2 linked regions of the Chelativorans sp. AA-79 genome follow. The protein of the gene in region 1 interacts with the protein of each later gene in a pairwise test. Links are inferred from orthologs where the notes say so. Each region holds a gene or a part of one and is shown in the gene's direction. Other genes may lie near its edges.

Region 1 (6,891 bases):
AGAGCGATCTGCTCGGCGGAGCGGTTGGACATGGTAAGATACTTCACCGTCTCGCCGTCGACCGGGAAGAAGCCGCAGGTGGCCCCATATTCGGGCGCCATGTTGCCGATCGTGGCACGGTCGGCGACCGTCATGGAGGCAAGGCCCGGCCCGAAGAACTCGACGAACTTGCCCACCACGCCCTTCTTGCGCAGCATCTGCGTGACGGTGAGCACGAGATCGGTCGCGGTGATACCCTCGCGCAGCTTGCCCGTGAGTTTGAAGCCCACTACTTCAGGCAGCAGCATGGAGACGGGCTGGCCGAGCATGGCCGCCTCAGCCTCGATGCCGCCGACGCCCCATCCCAGCACGCCGAGGCCGTTCACCATCGTCGTGTGGGAGTCCGTGCCCACGCAGGTATCGGGATAGGCGAGGAGATCGCCATCCTCCTCGCGGCTCCAGACCACGCGGGCGAGAAACTCGAGATTGACCTGGTGGCAGATGCCCGTGCCGGGCGGCACGACGCGGAAGTTCTTGAACGCCTGCTGGCCCCATTTCAGGAAGCGGTAGCGTTCGGCATTGCGCTGATATTCCAGCTCCACGTTGCGGGCGAAGGCGAGCGGCGTGCCGAACTCATCGACGATGACCGAATGGTCGATGACGAGGTCCACCGGAACGAGCGGGTTGATCTTCTGCGGGTCGCCGCCGAGCGAGGCCATGGCGTCGCGCATGGCGGCGAGGTCCACCACGGCGGGAACGCCGGTGAAATCCTGCATCAGCACGCGGGCCGGCGAATAGGCGATCTCAACGCCCGCGGCACCGCGATCGGAGAGCCACGCGGCCACGGCCTCGATGCTTTCCTTGCTGACGGAGCGGCCGTCCTCCTTGCGCAGGAGGTTTTCCAGGAGCACCTTCATGGAGAAGGGGAGCCGGGAAACGCCGGCGAGACCGTTCTTCTCCGCCTCCTTGAGGTCGAAATAAGTGTATTCGGTGTTTCCCACCTTGAGGGTGCGGCGGCATTTGTAGCTGTCGAGTGAAGTAGACACGTGCGATCATCCCATCTGGTCTGTTCATCCGAACGGGAACGGACTTCCTGAGACGTCAGGCTCAAAGGTGCGGGTACGGTCATTTCCGCGTCCGTCCCCTGCGTAACAGCCGGTCAAGGCGGCGGTGCGCTGGTTCGGCACAAAGGCTCTCCACGCCGACCGCTGGCGTGGTTGCCCCGGATATAGAGAAATTCGTAAAAGAGTTCTATAGCGATAAGCGCATTTCTGCCGCATTCAGGAAAGGGTTGGGATAAGCCATTGCCGGAGAGGGAAAAACCATGCGGCTCGCCGCCGAGCGCTTGAGCGGCGAGCGCGGCGGAGAGGCCGTCTTTTCCGGTATCTCCTTTGGTCTGGGCGCAGGCGAGGCACTGCTCGTGACAGGGCCCAACGGAGCAGGAAAATCCACGCTTCTCAGGGTTGTCGCAGGGCTGCTGCCGTCGGCGGAAGGTGCCGTGACGTTTTCCGGCGGCGGGGAGGCGTTCCCGGATGCCAGGGCAGCCTGCCACTATCTCGGCCATCTGAACGCGATGAAGACCGCGCTCACCGTGGAGGAGAATCTCGCCTTCTGGCGCGATTTCCTGGGCGAGCCGCGGCTTTCGCCCTACGAGGCGCTGGAGATGGTGGGCCTCGACGATATCGCGCACCTGCCCTTCGGCTATCTCTCCACCGGCCAGCGCCGGCGCGCGGCGATCGCGCGGCTCCTCGTATCGCATCGGCCGGCGTGGCTGCTCGACGAGCCCACCGCCGGGCTCGATCGTGCATCGGAACGGCGATTTGCGGACCTGATGCGCGGGCATCTGGCGGAAGGCGGCATCATCGTCGCGGCGACGCATCTTCCGCTGGGATTGGAGAGGGCGCAGGAATTGAGGATGGGGGAGAGATGACTTTCATCCTTTCCTCCCCTCGCGCTCCCCTCTGCCCTACCGGGTGTCTCCCCCACAGGCGGGGAGATCGGACCTCTTTGGGGCTTTCGCCAATCTGCGGCGCTACAAAAAGAGCGCCGGCGAAACCGGCCGGCGTAATCTCCCCTCTTGCGGGGGAGATGGGCGGCAGGGCAGAGAGGCGCGAGAAGGGGTGCTGCATCTCCGAACGGAGCGCCGCCTGATGCTCGCCCTCTACCTCCGCGAAGTAAAACTCGGCATCCGCGCCGGCAGCGGCGCGATGGCCGGCGTGCTCTTCTTCCTCGCCGTGGTCTCCGTCATCCCCTTCGGCGTGGGGCCGGACCTCAACCTTCTCGCCCGCATCGGCCCGGCGATCCTGTGGATCGGCGCACTGCTTGCGGGCTTGCTCGGCCTCGACCGCCTGTTCCAGGCCGACCGGGAGGACGGCTCGCTCGATGTGCTGCTGACGACCGAGAGCCGCCACATGGTGGCGCTCACGGTGTTCACGAAATGCCTGGCGCACTGGACGACGGCCATTCTGCCGCTCGTCGCCGTCACGCCGCTCCTCGGTGTCTTCATGAACGTGCCGCCCGTCGGGCTCGCCGCTGCGACCCTGACTCTTCTCGTCGGCACACCGGCCATCACTTTCATCGGTGCGGTGGGCGCTGCGCTCACGGTGGCGCTGCCGCGCGGCGGGCTGCTCGTCTCGGTCATCATCCTGCCGCTGACGATCCCCGTCCTCATCTTCGGCGTGGCGGCGAGCAGGGGCGCAGTGGCCGAGCCCGACCCGTTCCTGCCGCCTTTCCTCATCATGGCGGCGCTCACCCTCTTCTTCGCCGTCATCGGGCCCGCCGCGGCCGCCCTCGCCCTGCGTGGCGCAGCAGACTGAGCCGGAGCCGGACAAAAGGCCTCATGCGGCTTTGACGTTCGTCAATTGCGCTCCGGCGGGCTGGGCTCTATCTAGGACCTCATGAGCGAGAACGCGGTCCGCCGCTGGATGGATATTGCCAACCCGACGCGCTTCCTGGCGCTGTCGGGCACCGTGTTGCCGTGGCTGTGGGGCGCGGCAATGCTGGTGCTGGCGGCGGGCCTCGCCATGGCATTTGCCGCGCCGGAGGACTATCAGCAGGGCATCGCTGTCCGGATCATGTATATCCACGTGCCTTTCGCGTGGCTTTCCATGTTCTGCTACAGCCTGATGGCGGGCTCCGCGCTCGGCACGCTGGTCTGGCGGCATCCGCTCGCCGACGTGTCGCTGAAGGCTGCAGCCCCCATCGGTGCCGTCTTCACGGCGCTGGCGCTCGCCACCGGCTCGATCTGGGGCAAGCCCATGTGGGGCACGTGGTGGGTGTGGGATGCGAGGCTCACCTCGGTTTTCGTGCTCTTCCTCATGTATCTCGGCATCATCGCGCTCACGCGTGCGCTCGACGACCCCGGCCGCTCGGCGAGGGCGGCCGCCATCCTCACGCTGGTCGGCTTCGTCAATATACCGATCATCAAGTTCTCGGTCGATTGGTGGAACACGCTTCACCAGCCGGCCTCGGTCTTCCGGCTGGACGGCCCGACCATTCATCCGAGCCTGCTCTGGCCGCTGCTTGTCTGCGCGCTCGGCTTCACGCTCCTGTTTCTCGCGCTGCATCTGATGGCCATGCGGACGGAAATCTGGCGTCGCCGGGTGATCGCCATGCGCCGGCTTTCCGCCCGCGCAGCCGACGCGAAGCCCGCGGAGGCCATGCGATGAGCCATCTCGCCTATGTGGCCGCGGCCTATATCATCTCCATGCTTGCGATCGCCGGGCTCGTGGCGTGGATCCTGCTCGACCAGTCGGCCCAGCAGCGCGCGCTCAAGGAGCTCGAATCGCGCGGCGTTCGCCGGCGCTCAGCCGGAGGTTCGCGATGAGCCCGGCGGACGAATACGCACCGAGACGCCGCAGGCTGATCCTGCTTTTGCCGCTCTTCGCCTTCCTTGCGCTTTCGGCCGTGTTCCTCATGCAGCTCTTTTCCGGCAGGGACACGTCGGTTGTCCCCTCCGCGCTTATCGGGCAGTCCGCGCCGCAGACAGAGCTGCCGCCGCTTGAAGGCATGGACTTGCCGGGGCTTTCGCCCGCCGGTTTCCAAGGCCATGTGACGCTGGTCAATGTCTGGGGATCGTGGTGTGTGCCCTGCCGGCAGGAGCATCCGCTGCTGATGGAGCTGGCACAGGACGACCGCCTGCGGCTTGTCGGCCTCAACTATAAGGACAAGCCGGAGAATGCCCGGCGCTTCCTCGGCGAGCTCGGCAACCCGTTCGATGCCATCGGCGTGGATCAGAGCGGTCGCGCGGCCATCGACTGGGGCGTCTACGGCGTGCCGGAGACTTTCCTGGTCGGCCCCGACGGCAGGATCCGCTATAAGCATGTCGGCCCGTTCACGCCCGAAAGCATCGCCGACGAACTGATCCCCGAGCTCGAGAAAGTGCTGCCGGGCACCTCGTGATGCGGTCGCATCCGCTCGATTTCTTCGTATCTGCCGCTTTTGCGAAAACGCCGGGATTCTACCCGGCTGCAAGTGGCTCAACGGCTGGCGATCGCCGCCGCGGCGCCAGCCATCATGGAAGCGCTGGTGCGGTTCGCGATGCGCATGGCGCGCGCGCTTCGCAGGAGCCGTCGCGCTTGGGCGGCTGCAACGGCCCAGCCGAGGTCCACGGCGATCAGCACGATGAGCATGGTGAGAGTCAGTTCGGCCCAGCCCACGAGGCTCACCGCCGAGAGATCGATGATGGTGGGAAGCAAGGCCAGATAGAACATCATGATCTTCGGATTGCCGAGCGTGACGGCCATGCCGGTGAGAAAGAGCCTCCAGCGGCTCCCCGCCTGCGGGATGGCTCCGTCATCCATGGCGACGGGCGCAGTCCACATCTTCCAGGCGAGCCAGAGCAGATAGCAGACGCCCGCATATTTGATGGCGAGGAAAGCGAGGTGGAAGGTCTCGGCGATGAAGGCCAGGCCGAAGATCGCGCAGGAAAGCCAGACTGCCTCGCCGATCCACATGGCGAGCAGGAACGGGAACACGTCGCGGAAGCCGCGCGAGATCACGCGCGCCACGAGGGCCGCGATGCTCGGGCCCGGAGACCCGGCCGCCACGAAAAGCGCACCGGCAAAGATGATCAGCGAGGAGAGGTCCATGATGCCGCCAGCCTGTTCAATGGCGGCATCATAGCCTTTTCGGAAAGAACGGGAAGCGGGCTCGCTGGAAAGCCCGTCTCTTTTAAGCGACGGCGAGCTTCTGCTTCTCGAAGCGCTTGCGCTCGTGCGGGTCGAGATAGAGCTTGCGCAGACGGATCGACTTCGGCGTCACCTCCACCAGTTCGTCGTCCTGGATCCAGGAGAGCGCACGCTCCAGCGTCATGCGGACGGGCGGGGTCAGCTTCACCGCCTCATCCTTGCCGGCAGCGCGGATATTGGTGAGCTTCTTGCCCTTGAGCACGTTCACTTCCAGGTCGTTGTCGCGGGAATGGATTCCGATGATCATGCCCTGGTAGACCTTCACGCCCGGATCGATGACCATCGGACCACGGTCTTCGAGGTTCCACAACGCGTAAGCCACGGCCTCGCCCGGCTCGTTGGCGATCAGCACGCCGTTCACCCGGCCACCGATTTCGCCCTTGTAGGGCTGGTATTCGTGGAAGAGCCGGTTCATCACGGCCGTGCCGCGCGTGTCCGTCAGCAGTTCCGACTGATAGCCGATGAGGCCGCGCGTCGGCGCATGGAAGACGAGGCGCTGGCGGTCGCCGCCCGAGGGGCGGAGCTCGACCATCTCGGCCTTCCGCTCCGACAATTTCTGCACCACGATTCCCGCGTGCTCCTCGTCCACGTCGATGACGACTTCCTCGACGGGTTCCAGAAGCCCGCCGTTCTCGTCCTTCTTCATCACCACGCGCGGACGCGAGACCGCAAGCTCGAAGCCTTCGCGGCGCATGGTCTCGATGAGCACGGAGAGCTGCAACTCGCCACGTCCGGAGACGAAGAAGGAGTCCTTGTCGGCCGATTCCTCGATCTTCAGGGCCACGTTGCCCTCCGCCTCCTTCAGGAGGCGATCGCGGATGACGCGGCTCGTCACCTTGTCGCCTTCGGTGCCGGCAAGCGGAGAATCGTTGACGATGAAGCTCATGGTCACCGTCGGCGGGTCGATCGGCTGCGCCTCCATCGGCTGGGAGACTGCAGGGTCGCAGAAAGTATCCGCCACCGTTCCCTTCGACAGGCCGGCAATGGCGACGATGTCGCCCGCCTGCGCCTCCTCCACCGCCGTGCGCTCCAGTCCGCGGAAGGCGAGGATCTTGGAAATGCGGCCCTGCTCGATGAGACTGCCGTCGCGCGCGAGCACCTTCACCGCCTGGTTCGGCTTGATGCTGCCGGAGGCGATGCGCCCGGTGATGATGCGGCCGAGGAACGGGTTGGCCTCCAGGATCGTGCCGATCATGCGGAAGGCGCCGTCCTCCACCTGGGGCTCCGGCACATGTTGCAGCACGAGGTCGAAGAGGGGGGCAAGCCCCTCGTCCTTCGGGCCGGCGGGATCAAGATTCATCCAGCCGTCGCGGCCCGAACCGTAGAGGATCGGGAAATCGAGCTGCTCGTCGGTGGCATCGAGGGCTGCGAAGAGATCGAAGACCTCATTGATCACCTCCTCGGCGCGGGCATCCGGCCGGTCGATCTTGTTGACGACGACGATGGGCTTGAGCCCCACCTTCAGCGCCTTGCCGACGACGAATTTCGTCTGCGGCATGGGGCCTTCGGCGGCGTCGACCAGAAGCACGGCGCCGTCCACCATGTTGAGGATACGCTCCACCTCGCCGCCGAAATCGGCGTGACCGGGCGTGTCGACGATGTTGATGCGCACATCCTTCCAGACCACCGAGGTGGCCTTGGCGAGAATGGTGATGCCGCGCTCCTTCTCCAGGTCGTTGGAGTCCATGGCGCGTTCGTCCACGCGCTGGTTTTCGCGCACGGA
Region 2 (6,850 bases), 4.6 Mb from region 1 along the record:
GGGGGCTGCAAGCAGTGATAGCGAATGCCGCGTAATCCGTTGCATCTGGTTCGGCGGCAGCCAATTCATCTCTCAAGAAGTTGGCGCAAGCAAGGAGCGTCAACGCACGCAGTAAGCTTCTTGCCGCACGCGACGCAGCTACCCCACCAGAAGATGGTCCATAGCCGGATCAGCTATCACGACCAGCGGGCTCCCGTCGCGAACGTTGTCGGCGAGGTGGATGACATCTTGATTGATCATCCGGATGCATCCGGATGAAACCGCCTGGCCGATTGTCCAGAACTCCGGGTTTCCGTGGATGCGGTAAATCGTGTCCCGGTTTCCTTCATGAATGTAGAGGGCACGTGCTCCAAGTGGATTTTTCAGCCCTGGATCCATGCCGCCATTGGCGATTGAGTAGGGCTCCAACTCGGGTTGCCGCGCGACCATTTCATCGGGAGGAGTCCAGCGCGGCCATTCCCGCTTGTATGCGATATGACGCCCTCGGCCAGCCCACGAAAAACCGTCCCTGCCGACACCCACCCCGTATCGGATTGCGCGGCCGTTAGGCTGAACGTGGTAGAGATAGCGGTTTGGCGTGTCGACGATGACAGTGCCGACTCGTTCATCGGTCGGATAGTTGACTTCCGTCCGCCACCATTTCGGATCGACCTTGGAAACGTCGACTTCCGGAATCGGAAAGCGCTCGTTCGGCAGTGCGTAGTACATTGGGGGCGTCGGCGGCGGGGGCGGCTGCGCGACCGGCGGCGCGACCTGCGGTGTTTGCCTCGTGGAAACGCATCCGGCGAGGGTCATTGCGCTGACGCCAATGAGGAACGCGCGCCGCGCAATTGCGGGTGTCGGTAGCTTAGTCACGTTTCGTACGCTCTCTGCTTGCAATCGTAAAGCCGCACAGCACGACGCCCGTCTTAAGGGCAGCTTAAGGCAGGCGCGGTCGAAGATAGCGATGCGGCGGGACCTCAGGCACCGACCTGCGGCTCAAATGATCCGGCCGAACAGACTGTCGATCGGGTGGGGGCACATAGTTGGAATCGCGGGCTTGCGTTGCACGCGAGGACAACTTTTTCATCCTTAAGCCGGCCTTAAGGTACGCCCGCTTTGCCGCCGGTCCTGAGAAGGAGACAAGAATGCGGACGCGACTTCCAACGAACGCGGTAGCGTCTACGGCCGATGTCGGATGCGGCATCGATGGTGATGCTCAACGGATGAATGGCCAATGGACCCGCCGCGGGCTTCTGCTGGGGGGGCTGGTGGGGCCGGTAGGATTGCTGACGGCTCCCATCGGAATGGCCATTGCCAATCCGGCTGCGATGGCCACTGACGTCGCCTCCTACCGGGAAAGGCTGGAGCAGGTCGCGCGAACGCACAGATTTGCGCTCATCGACATCCGTGCGGACTGGTGCGCGGTGTGTCACCGCATTGAGCGGGAAATCCTCGCCCATCCAGCCGTATTGCAACGTCTCCAGGCGGTCCCTCTCGTGAAGGTGGACGTGACCGTCATGGACGAGGGAAACCGCCAGCTCCTGTCCCACCTTCGAGCGAGCGGCCCGCCGACATTCTTCGTCGTGGAAGCGGTCACCGGCCGCGAGTATGATGGCACCCGTTCGGTCGGATCGTTCAGCAGGCGCGATCTCATGCGGCGGTTGCGACCGTTCATCCGATAATCCGGAGTCCAGGATAACCTGCCATCGATCTTCGGCTCGATGCGGTCCTTAAGGCTGCCTTAAGCTCGGGAGAGTGCGCTCGCTCCAATATCTACGACCTGGAGCTTTGACCATGCACGATCGGCGCCGCTGCACATCCACACCTCTTCCTTTTGCCATCGGTGGGCCGCCACTCCGCAGTGCAGTGAACCGGCGGACCTTGCTTTCGGGGTTGGCGGCGCTCGCTGCCGCCGGCCTTGCCATGCCCGTGCGTGCCGACGACATGTCAGCCGAGATGATCCTGAACGACCCTGAAGCGCCGGTCGGCGGCAATCCGAACGGCGACCTGATAATCGTCTCGTTCTTTGACTACAACTGCCCGTTCTGCAAGCGCACCGTCGAGCCGCTGAATATGGTGCTGGAATCGGACGGCAATGTGCGTCACGTCTACAAGGACTGGCCGATTCTCGCGCCGTCGTCGGTCTATGGCGCAAAGCTGGCGTTAGCGGCCAGGTATCAGAACCGCTACGAGGACGCCTATCTGGCGCTGATGGGTATCGAAGGCTCGCGGGTGCCGGAAGAGCGGATGCGGCAGGCACTGGAAGGCGCCGGCTTCGACACGGCAGATCTTGAGACCGAAGCCAATCGCCGCGACGCCGAGATCACCGCCTTGCTCCGGCGCAACAACGCGCAGGCTGAGGGGCTCGGCCTGCGCGGCACGCCCGTGTTTCTGATCGGTCGGTTTCTCGTCGCCTCCGCCCTCGACGAAGACGGCTTCCGCCAGGTTGTCGCCGACGCCCGCGAAGCGTCCTGATACATCCCCCGATCGCGACAATCCGAGCAATTTCATGTCCCCAACGCCCATCCTTCGCCTCCTTGCCGGCCTGTTCTTCGTCTTCCTGTCGCTGCCCGCCGCGGCGCAACAGAAGGATCTCCTGCAAGCCGAGGAAGCCTTCCGTTTCTCGGTTGAGCGGAATGCGGATCAGCAGATTCAGCTCCGTTGGGAGATCGAGGAAGGCTATTATCTCTATCGCGATCATCTGGAAGCGAAGGACGTCGCGACTGGCGAGGCGGTCCCGCTTTCGACTGGATCGGGCGTCGTGGAGACAGAGGATGCCAACTTCGGTCCTTCGGAGGTGTATTATCTCGAAGCGGTGGCACGTCTCGGCGCCGAAGCGCCCCGGCAGGTCGCAGTCACCTATCAGGGCTGCAAAAAGGATTCGATCTGTTATCCGCCGCTGACCCTGACGGTGAACACGGAAAACCTTCAGGTTTCCGAACCCGTCGTCGGCTTTGGCGTCGCTCCAGCTCCAGCCGCCCCTGCCGGAGGGACGGGAAGCGGCAGCTTCAACCTGGCCGAGGACACGCAGGGCGGCGGAATGGTCGGCTCGCTTCTCGCCAGCGGCGGTGCGACCTGGGTGATTGTGAGTTTCCTCGCCTTCGGGCTGCTGCTCGCCTTCACGCCCTGCGTGCTGCCCATGTATCCGATCCTCAGCGCGACCCTGGCGCGCGAGGGCGAGGCATTGACGGCGCGGCGCGGCTTCATCCTGTCTTCGGCCTATGTGCTGGCGATGGCCGCAGCGTTTGGCATGCTTGGCGTCGTCGCGGCATGGTCCGGCCAAAACCTCCAGATGGTGCTGCAATCGCCATACGCCATTGGCGCCGTCGCGGCGCTGTTCGTGGTGCTCGCGACGTCGATGTTCGGTTTCTTCGAGTTACAACTGCCAACCGTCTGGGTCAGCCGGATGTCGGGCGTACAAGCCGGCACGCGCGGCTCGGTGGGGGGAGCCGCCGGAATGGGTTTCCTTTCGGCACTGATCGTCGGCCCCTGTGTCACCGCACCGCTCGCGGCAGCACTTCTCTATATCGCACATACGGGCGATGCCTGGCTCGGCGCGGGTGCGCTGTTCGCCCTCGGGCTCGGCCAAGGCATTCCGCTGATCGCCTTTGGGACGATGGGCAGCCGCGCCCTGCCGCGGGCGGGGGCGTGGATGGTGCAGGTCAAATACGCGTTCGGCTTCGTCTTTCTCGGCGCGGCGATTTGGATGGCCTCCCGAATCCTGCCGCCGCAAGTGACGCTGGCGCTTTGGGCGGGTCTCCTCTTGATTGTTGCGGTCTTCATCGGCGTCGCTGATCGGCTCGTGGCCGATGCTGGCGCTTGGCTGCGCTTCCGTAAGGCCGCCGGCCTTGGGGTTTTCCTCGGCGGCGTCATCCTGGCAATCGGGGCGGCATCGGGCGGAACCGACCCGCTGCGCCCGCTCGCCCATTTCGTCACGCACGGTTCAGGCCAGCAGATCGCCCAGGCCGAGATGACATTCGTCGAGGCAAACTCGACGCCGCAGGTGGAGCAGGCAATTGCCTCTGCCAACGGACGTCCGACATTGGTCTATTTCACGGCCGACTGGTGCGTCATCTGTAAGACGATCGAACGCGATGTCTTTTCGAGCACGAACGTCATCGCCGCACTGGGCGATTTCCAGCGTGTCAAGGTGGACTTGACCGCACTGGATGCGGCCAGTCAGGGCCTGATGCGCGATCTTGCCGTGGTTGGTCCGCCGACCATGATCTTCTTCGACCGAAATGCCGCAGAGGCAAACGGCTCGCGCCTCATCGGAGATGTGACAACCGATACGCTGCTGACATCGGTCTCGCAGGCGAGGCAGTAAGATGAACGCAGTCGCCATCGGGCCTTTCGTCTTCGCGCCCGACCGCTTCGCCGCGATCCTCGCCATCGCCGCCTTCCTCCTGCTGAGCGAGGTCCTCACCCGCAAGGTCGATCAGCGGTTTTCGTCCTGGGCCTGGGGTGCGACCGTCGCCTTCGTGGTCGGCGCGCGCGCCGGGCATGTCGTCCAGCATGCGAGCAGTTTCCTCGCCGAGCCGTTGCGCGCATTCTACATCTGGCAGGGAGGCTTCATGATCGAAGCCGGCATTGCGCTGGCACTTGCCTACACGGTCTTTCGTTTCCGGCGTCAACTGAGGCTCACGCTGTGGACGGCCCTGCCGAGCGCGGCTGCGGCCTATGTGGCCTTTTTCGTGCTGCAGCTCACCGCCGGCGCGCCGGCGACCCCGCTGCCAACCGGCGGCATCTACCGCACGGTGGCCGGTGAACAATTCAACCCGGCCGACCTCGAAGGCCAACCTGTGGTCATCAACCTGTGGGCAACATGGTGCCCGCCCTGCCGCCGCGAAATGCCGATGATGGCGGACGTGGCCGCAAACACGGACAATGCCAAACTTGTCTTCGTCAACCAAGGTGAAGGCCAGGAGATCATTCAGCGCTACCTGACAGCCGAGAATCTTGAGCTTGAGCACGTCGTGCTCGACGGGCTCGGTGAGTTCGGTCGTCATTACGAGGTGCCGGGCCTGCCGGCTACGTTATTCCTCAAGAGCGACGGGACGCTGCAATCGGTACATATGGGCGAGATCTCAAGAGAGGCCCTCATGAGCGGCATTCAAAACCTCGAATAGCCGCCGCAGGTCTGGCACGGCAGGTATTCCCTGCGACTGAGACGAAGCTGCGACCATCGTCATGATGGCTGTCATGCAATCCTCATTGAACCTGCCAGTCGGAGAAGGCATTGAAAGGCCAGTAGACCTGTCGAACGATGTCACATTATCCAGAAATCTGCTGGTCTTCGTTGGCTCCATTCTTGACGCGCTATTGAGCAAGGCGAGAGATATTAGGACCTTTGATCAAGGCGAGCCTTAATTTGTCTCCATCTATCGATCTCGCTGCGCGGGGCCGCGATGATTTCTTCGCAAAGAGGCAGCAATTCAGCATCTCAGGCGTCGTCCTCGAAACCGGGGTAGTCATGCTCATCAAATATCTGTTTTCGCGCCGAACTGGCCTACGGAGCCGGTCAGGGCACATCCATCCGACTTGCCGCTAAGTCTGCCATGTAGTCTCCTGCTGGAACCCAACCTTGCCAATGCCGAGGACCACGAGCCGTATCATGCGGCGCTTATAATTGATTGTCACGCAAGGCTTATCTTGGTCGGAGTCGGCATCCAATGCTTTTCGGATCGGCCGAACGACGTCTCATTTTCGACCGATCCGTAAGCCGGGCGACATTCTGCTGAGTACGCCATCGCGCCTGATGCCATGCCCCAGGGCTGCGGCTAGGTGAAGACCGACAAGGACAAGTGTCACGTACCAGAGAGCTTTGTGACTCCATTCGGCCGGTGCCCAGAAATAGGCCACGATCACGCCGGTTACCGCTTGGGCTGCGAGGCTCCCGTAAAGGCCCCAGTGAATGGTCGCTGCGGCAAGGTCGCTAAAGTGGTTGATCCGACGCCGTTGCCGGAGCCGGAGGGCTATGCGCAAGAACACCAGCGCACCGATGCCCATGCCGCAGTAGTTATGGACCATATGCAGGAAAAGGTCCCATTCCCTGGCCGGGAGAAGTGGGTTATGGGTCCTCGGGATCGCGTCGGCAGTAGACCATTGGATAATGATCATGGCGACAACGACCCAATGGATTACTATCTGAAGGCTGGAATACTTGGGCATTGTCGACCACCGCAGGGTAATATATCTACTTTCGTCGCCTTCTTCCTCCCGAAATGAACAATATAAATTGTCGCTCCGCTTCGAATTCTGAGCCTCGATGGAAGAGGCGCACTTTCGTCGCAGTTCTCATGTTCGGTCCTGAGGTGGAACGCCGTAATTGCAGCACGGCTTAGGAACTTTTTTGCTTTAATTCGTCTCTATGAATCGGTCTGTCAATGGCACGTCTTGCGTCATTCGAGCTTTGGTTCGCTAAGCGGCATCTACGCCCATTATGGGTCGATCCATTGCGCGCCGCTTGCCCGTGCTTGATGCGTTTACAGCGAGGTCCCAGATTAGGGTCTTTGATCGAGGCGAGCCTTAATTGTCTCCATCTGCTCGATCTCGCTGCGCTGGGCCGCGACGATTTCTTCGCAGAGAGTTAGTAGTTCCGCATCGCGCAGATCCGCTTCCCTGCACATGAGGATCGCGCCCGAGTGGTGGGGGATCATCGAATCGATGAACTGCCTGTCACCGATCAGGGTTTGGCTGCGTGTGGCTGCGAATGAGGCGATTGTCAGGACGACGAACATAGCGTAAAGCGCAATGTTCAAGCTCTTTCTCGGGAACATGCCCGGCATTGTCCCCAGCATGAAGATTCCCATTGGCGCCCACATGGTCACGGCCATGTAGAACATGTTGAGATTGTTCCGGAAGTCGT

What was found.
Region 2: the proteins of PVE73_RS02540 (region 1) and dsbD interact in binary tests that used the Escherichia coli proteins (3 or more experiments, as listed by UniProt). The link is inferred for Chelativorans sp. AA-79 from one-to-one orthologs.

What each region holds. Positions count from the first base shown.
Region 1 is NZ_CP120361.1:510,358-517,248, forward strand. The notes cover bases 2,659-5,590. They hold PVE73_RS02540 (DsbE family thiol:disulfide interchange protein), read left to right. Parts: upstream 2,659-3,801; coding sequence 3,802-4,380; downstream 4,381-5,590. Other genes in these bases: ccmB (heme exporter protein CcmB), read left to right, coding at 2,659-2,795; PVE73_RS02530 (heme ABC transporter permease), read left to right, coding at 2,877-3,647; ccmD (heme exporter protein CcmD), read left to right, coding at 3,644-3,805; PVE73_RS02545 (LysE family translocator), read right to left, coding at 4,458-5,069; typA (translational GTPase TypA), read right to left, coding at 5,152-5,590. Also shown: aconitate hydratase AcnA, read right to left, coding at 1-1,025; heme ABC exporter ATP-binding protein CcmA, read left to right, coding at 1,304-1,909; more of ccmB, read left to right, coding at 2,130-2,658; more of typA, read right to left, coding at 5,591-6,891. UniProt on the Escherichia coli protein: Involved in disulfide bond formation. Catalyzes a late, reductive step in the assembly of periplasmic c-type cytochromes, probably the reduction of disulfide bonds of the apocytochrome c to allow covalent linkage with the heme.
Region 2 is NZ_CP120361.1:5,129,093-5,135,942, reverse strand. Bases 2,010-4,900 are described here. They hold dsbD (protein-disulfide reductase DsbD), read left to right. Parts: upstream 2,010-2,491; coding sequence 2,492-4,309; downstream 4,310-4,900. Other genes in these bases: PVE73_RS24960 (TlpA disulfide reductase family protein), read left to right, coding at 4,311-4,900; PVE73_RS24970 (DsbA family protein), read left to right, coding at 2,010-2,457. Also shown: PVE73_RS24985 (ATP-binding protein), read left to right, coding at 1-35; PVE73_RS24980 (L,D-transpeptidase), read right to left, coding at 139-795; PVE73_RS24975 (thioredoxin family protein), read left to right, coding at 1,128-1,664; more of PVE73_RS24970, read left to right, coding at 1,849-2,009; more of PVE73_RS24960, read left to right, coding at 4,901-5,111; PVE73_RS24955 (DUF305 domain-containing protein), read right to left, coding at 6,486-6,850. UniProt on the Escherichia coli protein: Required to facilitate the formation of correct disulfide bonds in some periplasmic proteins and for the assembly of the periplasmic c-type cytochromes.